3 regions of the Bradyrhizobium sp. SZCCHNS1022 genome follow, and region 3 is predicted to be linked to each of the others. Evidence: predicted binding sites of a transcription regulator. Region 3 holds the regulator's gene; each other region holds the start of a gene.

Region 1 (3,274 bases), 750 kb from region 3:
GGTACGTGAAGGGCGGCGCTGCCGTCACCCACAACAAGTATCGCGGGCTGGCCACCTTGACCGGTGCGGAGATCGATTCGGCGAGCGAAACACGCTGGGGCGGCACCGTCGGCACCGGCCTTGAGTATGGCTTCGCCCCGAACTGGTCGGTGGCGCTCGAGTACGATCACCTGTTCATGGGCAGCCGCAACGTCAGCTTCCCGGCCACCGCCGTCGCCAATGCCCGCACCGACACGATCAAGCAGGACGTGGACATGGCGACCGTGCGCGTCAACTACCGCTTCGGCGGCCCGGCGCTGACCCGCTACTGATCGATCGCGCAGCAGGTCGAATTCAGAGGCCGGCGTCACGCCGGCCTTTTTCGTCGGCCGGGCGGCGGCCGTTTCGGCCCCCTGCAGAAGATGTGGCTGAGCTGCAAAGCCTTTCCGGTTTTTGCTCCCAATGGCGTGCTTTGGACACGACTGTGGCCCGGAAGTGACGGTTTTTCGAGCAGACCTCGGTTATAGCGGTTCCGTCAATCTGAACGGGTACGTTCCTGTCACACCTATGGCGGGAGCGACGAGGAAGAATGGGACTGAAAATTATGAAGAAAATTCTGCTGACGACTGTGGCCTTTGCCGCGCTGGGAATGGCCCCTGCCGTCGCCGCTGACCTGGCCGCGCGCACCTACACCAAGGCTCCGGTGATGGCGCCGCTGCCGACCTGGGCCGGCTTCTATCTGGGCGGCATGGGCGGCTATGCCTCTGAGAACAGCGGCAGCCCGTCGATCAAGGGCGGCTTCGCTGGCGGTACCTTGGGCTACAACTGGCAGGCTGGCAGCCTGGTTTATGGTCTCGAGACCGACGCGGCTTGGGCTGACATCAACGCATCGGTTAGCGGGCTCGGCCTGACTCTCACCGACAAGATCGACAGCACCGGCACCGTCCGCGGCCGTATCGGCTACGCCTTCAACACCGTGCTGCTGTACGGCACCGGCGGCTACGCCTGGGCGAACAACAAGCTCTCGCTCACCACCCTCGGTGCGACCGCGTCCGAATCCAAGTTCCTGAGCGGCTGGACCGTCGGCGCTGGTGTCGAAGTTCTGTTCGCTCCGAAGTGGTCGGTCAAGGCCGAGTACCTCTACAAGAGCTTCGGCGGCGAGACCTACTTCGGTGTTCCGTCCGGCGACCTCAACCTGCACTCGGTGCAGGTCGGCATCAACTACCACTTCTAAGAATCGCTGGCCTTTACGGGCCACGGTCGAAGCCTCCGCTCCCGCGAGCGGAGGCTTTTTCTTTGCGAGTTCGCCTGTCTGTGCCAGGTGGCTCGATTGGCGCTGCTGCCACGGACTGCCATTCCGCCAGCGCATTGTTGATGATTCGCGGACGGCACTGGAAATCCACCGCCGTTCTTCCTACGTTCCAGGTCTACCTTCTCCTTTGGCGTCCGATGGCCGGTTCCCGGCGGAGCGCGCCTGAACCTGAGGCGTGCGGGTCTGCGCGCCGCAACGATGGCGCCGGAAGCCGCGCCGTGGGACGAATCGCAATGGATGAAGTGCTTAAGGCCAAGCAGCGTCAGCAAGGCAACCCGTCCAGCCTCCGCGCCATCACCATTCGTGGCGCGCGCGAGCACAATCTGAAGAACATCGACGTCGAGATCCCGCGCGACAAGCTGGTCGTGTTCACCGGCCTGTCCGGCTCGGGCAAATCCTCGCTCGCCTTCGACACCATCTATGCCGAGGGCCAGCGCCGTTACGTCGAATCGCTCTCGGCCTATGCGCGCCAGTTCCTGGAGATGATGCAGAAGCCGGACGTCGACCAGATCGACGGCCTGTCGCCGGCGATCTCGATCGAGCAGAAAACGACCTCGAAGAACCCGCGCTCCACCGTCGGCACCGTCACCGAGATCTACGACTACATGCGACTGTTGTGGGCGCGCGTCGGCGTGCCCTACTCGCCCGCCACGGGGCTGCCGATCGAGAGCCAGACCGTGTCGCAGATGGTCGACCGCGTGCTGGCGCTGCCCGAGGGCACCCGGCTCTATCTGCTGGCGCCGGTCGTGCGCGGACGCAAGGGCGAGTACAAGAAGGAGCTCGCCGAATATCTCAAGAAGGGCTTTCAGCGCGTCAAGATCGACGGCGCGTTCCATGAGCTGGCCGAGGCGCCCACGCTCGACAAGAAGTTTCCGCACGACATCGACGTCGTGGTCGACCGCATCGTCGTGCGCTCCGACATCGGCCAGCGGCTCGCCGAGAGCTTCGAGACCGCGCTGAAGCTGGCCGAAGGGCTGGCGGTGATCGAGTTCGCGGATGCCCCCGCCTCGGCGCCGGCCGAGGAGAAGAAGAAGACCGCCAAAATCCACGACAAGAGCGGGCCCGAGCGCATCCTGTTCTCGGAGAAGTTCGCCTGCCCCGTCTCCGGCTTCACGATTCCCGAGATCGAGCCGCGGCTGTTCTCCTTCAACAATCCCTATGGCGCCTGCCCGGAATGCGGCGGCCTCGGCGTCGAGCAGCATGTCGATGCCGATCTCGTCATCCCCGACAAGGATATCACCTTGCGCAAGGGCGCCATCGCGCCCTGGGCCAAGTCGTCGTCGCCCTATTACCTGCAGACGCTGACCGCGCTCGGCAAATTCTACAAGTTCACGCTCGACACCAAGTGGAAGGACCTGCCGAAGAAGGTGCAGAACGCCCTGCTCCACGGCTCCGGCGACGACGAGATCAAGTTCACCTATGAGGACGGCGTCCGCTCCTACGACACCAAGAAGCCGTTCGAGGGCGTCATCACCAATATCGAGCGCCGCTTCCGCGAGACCGAGAGCGAATGGGCGCGCGAAGAGCTCGGCAAATATTTCAACGACGTGCCCTGCGCCGCCTGCAACGGCTACCGGCTCAAGCCCGAGGCGCTGTGCGTCAAGGTCGCCGGCAAGCACATCGGCGAGATCAGCAATCTCAGCGTCAAGGCTGCCGGCGAATGGTTCGCCGACGTTCCGGAGAGCCTGAATGCGCAGCAAAGCGAGATCGCCGCACGCATCCTGAAGGAGATCCGCGAGCGTCTGACCTTCCTGCTCGACGTCGGCCTCAATTATCTGACGCTGTCGCGCTCCTCCGGCACCCTCTCCGGCGGCGAGAGCCAGCGCATCCGCCTGGCCTCGCAGATCGGCTCGGGCCTGACCGGGGTGCTCTACGTGCTCGACGAGCCCTCGATCGGCCTGCACCAGCGCGACAATGCCCGCTTGCTCGACACCTTGAAGCGCCTGCGCGACCTCGGCAACACCGTGATCGTGGTCGAGCATG
Region 2 (3,274 bases), on a different contig from region 3:
GGCAAAGCGCTTCTCGACGATGTAGTCCGGCGGCGGCTTGCGCGGACTGATCGGCGCATCCGCTTCGCCCAACGCCTGGGCCAGCACGCGCGTGAAGACCGCGCCGAAGCGCGCGGTGATCTCGTGGCGGCCGCGGGATGCGACATCGCCGATGGTCTTCAACCCCGCGCGGCGCAGCCCCAGCGTGATCGCCTCGCCGGCGCCGAGTGCCACCACCGGCAACGGACTGACGACAGCCGCCTCCTCACCGTCAAGCACGATGCGGCCGTGGACATGGTGGTTCAAGGTGCGCGCACAGATCGCATTCGACGCGATCGCAGCCGACACGGTGAAGCCGCGCGCGGTCAGCGCGTCGCACAAGAGCTTCATCAGCATGGCCTCACCGCCGAACAGATGGGCGCAGCCGGTAACATCGAGCGCCAGACCATGCGGCGGGTCGAGCGCCACCAGCGGCGTGAAGCGGTCGCACCAATCGGCGATGTCCTCCAGCGTCTTGGTATCCGCCGCGGTATCGGCTTCGTGCACCAGGAGGTCCGGACAGATGGCGCGGGCATTGGCGAGCGGCAGGCCATGCGTCAGGCCCCAGCGGGCCGCCGCCTCGTCGAGCGAATGGATCAAAAGCGCGTTGCCGTCCTTGATGACGACGACGTTCGGCTTGCCGTCATCAGGCGTGGCGCTTGTGGATGCCAGCTTTCGCTTGATGCGATCGATCGGCAGGCGCGGCAGCCACAGGCTGAGGATCCGCCGCCGGTTGGCTGAAACACTGGTCATCGCAGGTCCACTCCATGATCCATCGCCCGGTCTGGCCGTGACGGTTGCGAACAAGCTCGGCATCGAAGCGCGGCGCGCCCCACGCGGTCCAAGACGCCCCGGGCAAAGACGGCGCGGTGCGCAACATCCAGCGCGTTTCGGCGGTCGAAGGGACGGGCTCGGCGGCGATCCGCAACATCAACCCGGCGACGCCGGACGCTTGTGCCGCCAGCGTCAGCTTGCGGCTGGCGACGAGATCGAACTTCTTGGTCTCGCCCCAGACCTCGATCATCACGGCGCCGAGCGCATCGCAGGCGAGCGCATCCGCGCCTGTGCGCAGCGCCGTTTCGAGATCGGGCGCACGCACCGTCACCAGCAGGCGTGGATCGAGGCCGAGTTCGGCCAATCCACATGGCGACAGCGCGCCGCTCTCCCGTTCGGCAAAATCCTGCCTGATCCAGATCAGCGGCCGCCGCGCCGAGACGCGCGCCGCAAGCCCAAAGACAAAGCCGGTTGCGGCTGCCGCCTGCGTTCCGCTCGGCGCAAACACTTCGTGCAATGCGCCGGTGGCGAGCCCGCCCTGCAAGGTCGCGTCGACCTCGTCATGGCCGAGCGCGACACGGCGCCCCTCCAGCGTGCCCTCGCCCGCCTCGAGGCGGGCGATGCCGCTGCGCAGGCGCGCAAGCGTGTCCATGCGTGCGCCGGTCATGCGTCGCCGCTCCTTCTCGCCCCGTTACAGGTCCTTGCGGTTGAACCCGCAACGAACCTCTTTGTTCATGATACGTTCTAATATAAAGCTAACGCCTTGCGATGAGTCAATCGGGATTGACCCGGACGAGATTCACGCAACGGAATCAAAGGGATTCAGGCCGATGGAGCTGCTACGCAAACTGGAGATCCTGGCCGATGCCGCCAAATACGATGCCTCCTGCGCCTCCAGCGGTACCGAGATGCGGGATTCCAGCGACGGCAAGGGTCTCGGCTCGACCGCGCCCGGCATGGGCATCTGTCATTCCTATGCGCCCGACGGCCGCTGCATCTCGCTGCTCAAGATCCTTCTTACCAATGCCTGCAATTACGATTGCCTCTATTGCGTCAATCGCGCTTCCTCCAACGTCCCTCGCGCACGCTTCACGGTGGATGAGATCGTCAAGCTCACCATCGACTTCTATCGCCGCAACTACATCGAGGGCCTGTTCCTCTCCTCCGGCATCATCCGCAGCCCCGACTACACGATGGAGCAAGTGGTGTCGGTCGCGCGCAAATTGCGCGAGGAGCATCGTTTCCGCGGCTACATCCATCTGAAGACGATTCCCGAAGCGGACGAAGCGCTGATCGCGGAAGCCGGCAAATATGCCGACAGGCTCAGCATCAATATCGAGATGCCGCTGGAGACGAGCCTCGCCAAACTCGCACCGGAAAAGAACCAGCGCGCGATCCGCCGCACCATGGGGCGGCTCCGGCTCAAGCTCGACGAAGCGGATGAAGCCAAAAAGGCGATCCGCAAGGCCCGGCCGCCGCGCTTTGCGCCCGCAGGCCAGAGCACGCAGATGATCGTCGGCGCCGACAGCGCTAACGACCGCACCATCCTGGCGACCTCGGCCAATCTCTACGGCGCCTACAAGCTGAGGCGTGTCTACTATTCCGCCTTCAGTCCGATCCCGGATGCCAGCCGCGCGCTGCCGTTGCAGGCGCCGCCCCTCGCGCGCGAGCACCGGCTCTACCAGGCCGACTGGCTGATGCGCTTCTACGGCTTCGACGCCGAGGAAATCGTCGACGAAGGCGAAGGCATGCTGCCGCTCGACATCGACCCCAAGCTCGCCTGGGCGCTGCGCCACCGCGACCGCTTTCCGCTCGACATCAACACGGCGAGCCGCGAGGAGCTGTTGCGCGTGCCGGGCTTCGGCACCCGCACGGTCGAGCGCATTCTCACCATGCGCCGCGCGACCTCGATCCGGCTCGCCGACCTCACCCGACTGCACGTGGCCCGGAACAAGGCGCTGCCGTTCATCGTTCTCTCAGACCATCGTCCGTCTCGCGGGCTGCTTGATGCCGCCGGGCTGCGGACGAGGCTTCAGCCGAAGCCGCAGCAATTGGGATTTGGATTCTAACCGAGCCGTCATTGCGAGGGACGAAGCCCCGAAGCAATCCAGGAGCCAGACAACGATTCTGGATTGCTTCGTCGCCTTCGGCTCCTCGAATGACGGGAGGAGACAGATGCACATCGTCACCCTCGACAGCAACACCGACTTCGACGGCTGGCGCAAGGCGGCGCGGGCGTTGGCGACGAACGACGTCAAGCCGGCGGAGGTGACCTGGCGCGTGCGAGGCGCGACGGCTGACCTGTTCGACGATCAGGCCGAGACGACGCTGCCGGAGGTCCCGGAGGGCACGTTCTCGGTGCCGGCGTCATTCGTCGAATTGGCGCAATCCGCCATCCTGCATCGCGATCCCAATCGCTTCGGCCTGCTCTATCGGCTGTTGTGGCGCTTGCGCGCCAATCACGACCTCATGACCATCGCGA
Region 3 (3,274 bases):
AAGGCGGAATCGGTCGGCGCTGCGCCGGCCTGTTCGGAAGGAACTCTTCATGGCCCTGATGCCGGTCTCTGATGCCTTGGCCTTGGTGCTCGACGGCGCCGCGCCGCTGCCGGAGGAAAAGGTCGCGCTGGACCAGGCCTATCACCGGGTGCTGGCGCGGGACGTCGCGGCGCTGCGGACCCAGCCGCCGCAGCCGATGTCGGCGATGGACGGCTATGCGGTCCGCGCCGCGGATGCCGACCGCGCCCGCGCCACGCTCAAGGTCATCGGCGAGATCGCGGCCGGCCGGCCGTTCGATCGCACGCTCGGGCCCGGCGAGGCCGCGCGCATCTTCACCGGCGGCGTCGTTCCCGACGGCGCCGACGCCATCGTGATCCAGGAGGACACGATCGCGGATGGCGACCACGTCACCATCACCGAAGCGGCCAGGAAGGGCCGGCATATTCGCCCGGCCGGCGCGGATTTCCACGAAGGCGACGTGCTGCTCAAAGCCGGCCGACGCCTGAGCGATCGCGACCTGTCGCTCGCCGCCAGCATGAACTATCCCGAGCTCCCGGTGCACCGCCGCCCCAAGGTAGCGCTGCTTGCCACCGGCGACGAGCTGGTGATGCCGGGGTCGAATCCCGGTCCCGGCCAGATCGTCTATTCCAACGGCTACGCGCTGCGCGCCCTGGCGCGCGCCGAGGGCGCAGATCCCATCGACCTCGGCATCGCCGCCGACACGCTGGACTCGACGGTCGCAGGCATCCGCCGCGCGCGCGAGGCGAAAGCCGACATCCTGATCACGACCGGCGGCGCCTCGGTCGGCGATCATGATCTGGTCAAGCAGGCGCTGGACGCCGAGGGCGTGGACATGGCGTTCTGGAAGATCGCGATGCGCCCGGGCAAACCGATGATGCATGGACGGTTGGGCCAGATGCGCGTGATCGGCCTGCCCGGCAATCCCGTCTCCTCCTATGTCTGCAGCCTGTTGTTTCTGGTGCCGCTGATTCGGAAGCTCGTGGGCTTGGCTCAAATCCACCCTGCCCGCGAGACTGCGCTGCTCGGCCGCGACCTCGCCGCCAACGACGTCCGCGAGGACTATCTGCGCGCGCGGCTCGAGGTGCGCGCCGACGGCGCGCTGGTCGCAACGCCGGTGACGCATCAGGATTCCTCGCTGCTCGGCAACCTCGCGCTATCGCAGGCCCTGGTGATCCGCCCGGCTTTTGCGCCCGCGGCAAGTGCCGGCTCCGTCTGCGAGATTCTGAGGCTGCCAGACTAAACAGGGTGCAGCTGCCAAATATACCGCCAGGGATCTCGCAGCTATTTTGCGGGCATCGAGCAGGCATCTTGCGCACCACCTTCATTGCAAATTAATGATTGCAGAACACATATCGAACAGATAGTGTCCGTTCATGATTTGTTTCGAAGATGTTGCGGGCGCCGCGAACTGAGGACGTTTCGAACGAGAACGCTTCAAACGAGAACGTCTTGAACGAGAGCGTCTTGAACAAGAACGTCTCGGGCGAGAACGACACATCAACCTGGGGATCTGGTCGAGATGCTGACGCGCAAACAGTACGAACTTCTGCGGTTCATCAACGAACGTCTGAGGGAAGCTGGCGTGCCGCCCTCCTTCGATGAGATGAAGGACGCACTCGATCTGCGCTCGAAGTCGGGCATCCATCGTCTGATCACCGCGCTGGAAGAGCGCGGCTTCATCCGCCGCCTGCCCAATCGCGCGCGCGCCATCGAGGTGATCAAGCTGCCCGAACTGTCCCAGGCGGCGAACAACCGGCGTGGCTTCACGCCGTCTGTCATCGAAGGTAATCTCGGCAAGGTGCGCACCAGCACGCCGGCGATCGACGAGGGCGATCGTCCCGTCGCCGTCCCGGTGATGGGCCGCATCGCTGCGGGCACGCCGATCGAGGCGCTGCAGACGCGCAGCCACACCATCAGCGTCCCGGCCGACATGCTCGGCTCCGGCGAGCATTATGCGCTGGAAGTCCGCGGCGACTCGATGGTCGATGCCGGCATCCTCGATGGCGACATGGCGCTGATCCAGCGCAACGACTCCGCCGACACCGGCGACATCGTCGTCGCGCTGATCGACGATGAGGAAGCCACCTTGAAACGTTTCCGCCGGCGCGGCGCCTCGATCGCACTGGAGCCGGCCAACACCGCTTATGAAGTCCGCATCCTGCCGCCCAACCGCGTCAAGATCCAGGGCAAGCTGATCGGGCTGTACCGCAAGTACTGATCGTCACGCGCGCGAACTGGATCGCGCGCAATTTGATCTGACGCGTTGGAGGTCTCTTCCGACGGCGCTGATGATGATTGCACTTCGATCGCGATGCAACACGCTCAAACGCTTGTGATCGCGAAGCGCCGTACGGGGTGCAGATCAGCGCAGAATTGCCGTCAAGCACGCGCTAACATCGTTCCTGATGTCCACTCTGATAGAGGCCTGCGCCTGTCCGGGGGGAGCGTGGGTTGCTATCTCGAACGAGGAGCGATCCGATGTGTGACTATAGCCTGCATGCTGTTGCGTCCCGCCCGGCGAAAGTCGGGGAAACGCTGATCTCGACGACGTTCCGCGGAACCTCGACCCGCGGCTTCGCCTCCGAGAGCGAGCCGAATGTCGCCGTGTGTATGCTGCCCGGGACGGAATTGGCGTTTGCCGACGACGTTCGCTACGACAGCCGCTGGATCTGGACCCGCACGATCCGCGACCGCGTGGCCAAGTTCAACACGATCGAGAAGCATGTGCCCGATCGCCACCATGATGCGATCGAGTTCGCAGATGGTCGGCATGTGCTGGTGACCCAGCTCTGCGAGGGACAACGCGTCACCGTGCTGCAATTGCCCGCGACCAAGCAGCCGGCCGAGCGCAGGCCGCTGGGCACCGAGGCTTCGAGCAGCAGCGAAACGACGCCGGTGCGGCGGATCTCGATCACCTGAACTGAGAAGCGCAACGGATGCGAAGACAAATGGGAACATTCGGCCCTCGGCGGAAGTTATGGTTCGCCGGGGGGAGAATGGCCCGTGGTCAACAAGATCAATTGGCAAAAGGCCGGGCGCATCACTGAGCCCGGTCGTTACATATTCACGTTCGGATGGCTGACCGTGACGGCCGACGATATCGCGGTCTGGCAGCAACATCCCGATGCGCTGTTCACCCTGGTGGAGCTTCCACCGCCATCGCGAAGCCCGTCGGATGGCGACGAGGACGACGACGCATCCGAATATCATCTCGGCACGTTCGAACTGCCGGATTGCTAATCCACCGCCCCCT

The links. Region 3 encodes LexA, which represses DNA repair genes until DNA is damaged. Its sites were predicted from a motif close to TGTTCNNNNTGTGTTCNG; they were not measured.
Region 1: uvrA (excinuclease ABC subunit UvrA) is a predicted target of LexA. The motif match lies at 1,386-1,403, and genes of this name have one in related genera.
Region 2: QX071_RS24345 (DNA repair protein) is a predicted target of LexA. The motif match lies at 1,522-1,539, and genes of this name have one in related genera.

The regions. Positions count from the first base shown of each region.
Region 1 is NZ_JAUETT010000002.1:1,105,109-1,108,382, forward strand. It holds gene QX071_RS18665 (outer membrane protein) at 1-311, shown strand, start outside; gene QX071_RS18670 (porin family protein) at 584-1,213, shown strand; gene uvrA (excinuclease ABC subunit UvrA) at 1,525-3,274, shown strand, end outside.
Region 2 is NZ_JAUETT010000004.1:329,750-333,023, reverse strand. It holds gene QX071_RS24350 (DNA polymerase Y family protein) at 1-771, opposite strand, end outside; gene QX071_RS24345 (DNA repair protein) at 665-1,459, opposite strand; gene QX071_RS24340 (putative DNA modification/repair radical SAM protein) at 1,623-2,861, shown strand; gene QX071_RS24335 (UdgX family uracil-DNA binding protein) at 2,968-3,274, shown strand, end outside.
Region 3 is NZ_JAUETT010000002.1:354,707-357,980, reverse strand. It holds gene glp (gephyrin-like molybdotransferase Glp) at 50-1,261, shown strand; gene lexA (transcriptional repressor LexA) at 1,541-2,239, shown strand; gene QX071_RS15160 (hypothetical protein) at 2,500-2,940, shown strand; gene QX071_RS15155 (hypothetical protein) at 3,025-3,261, shown strand; gene QX071_RS15150 (ComEC/Rec2 family competence protein) at 3,258-3,274, opposite strand, start outside.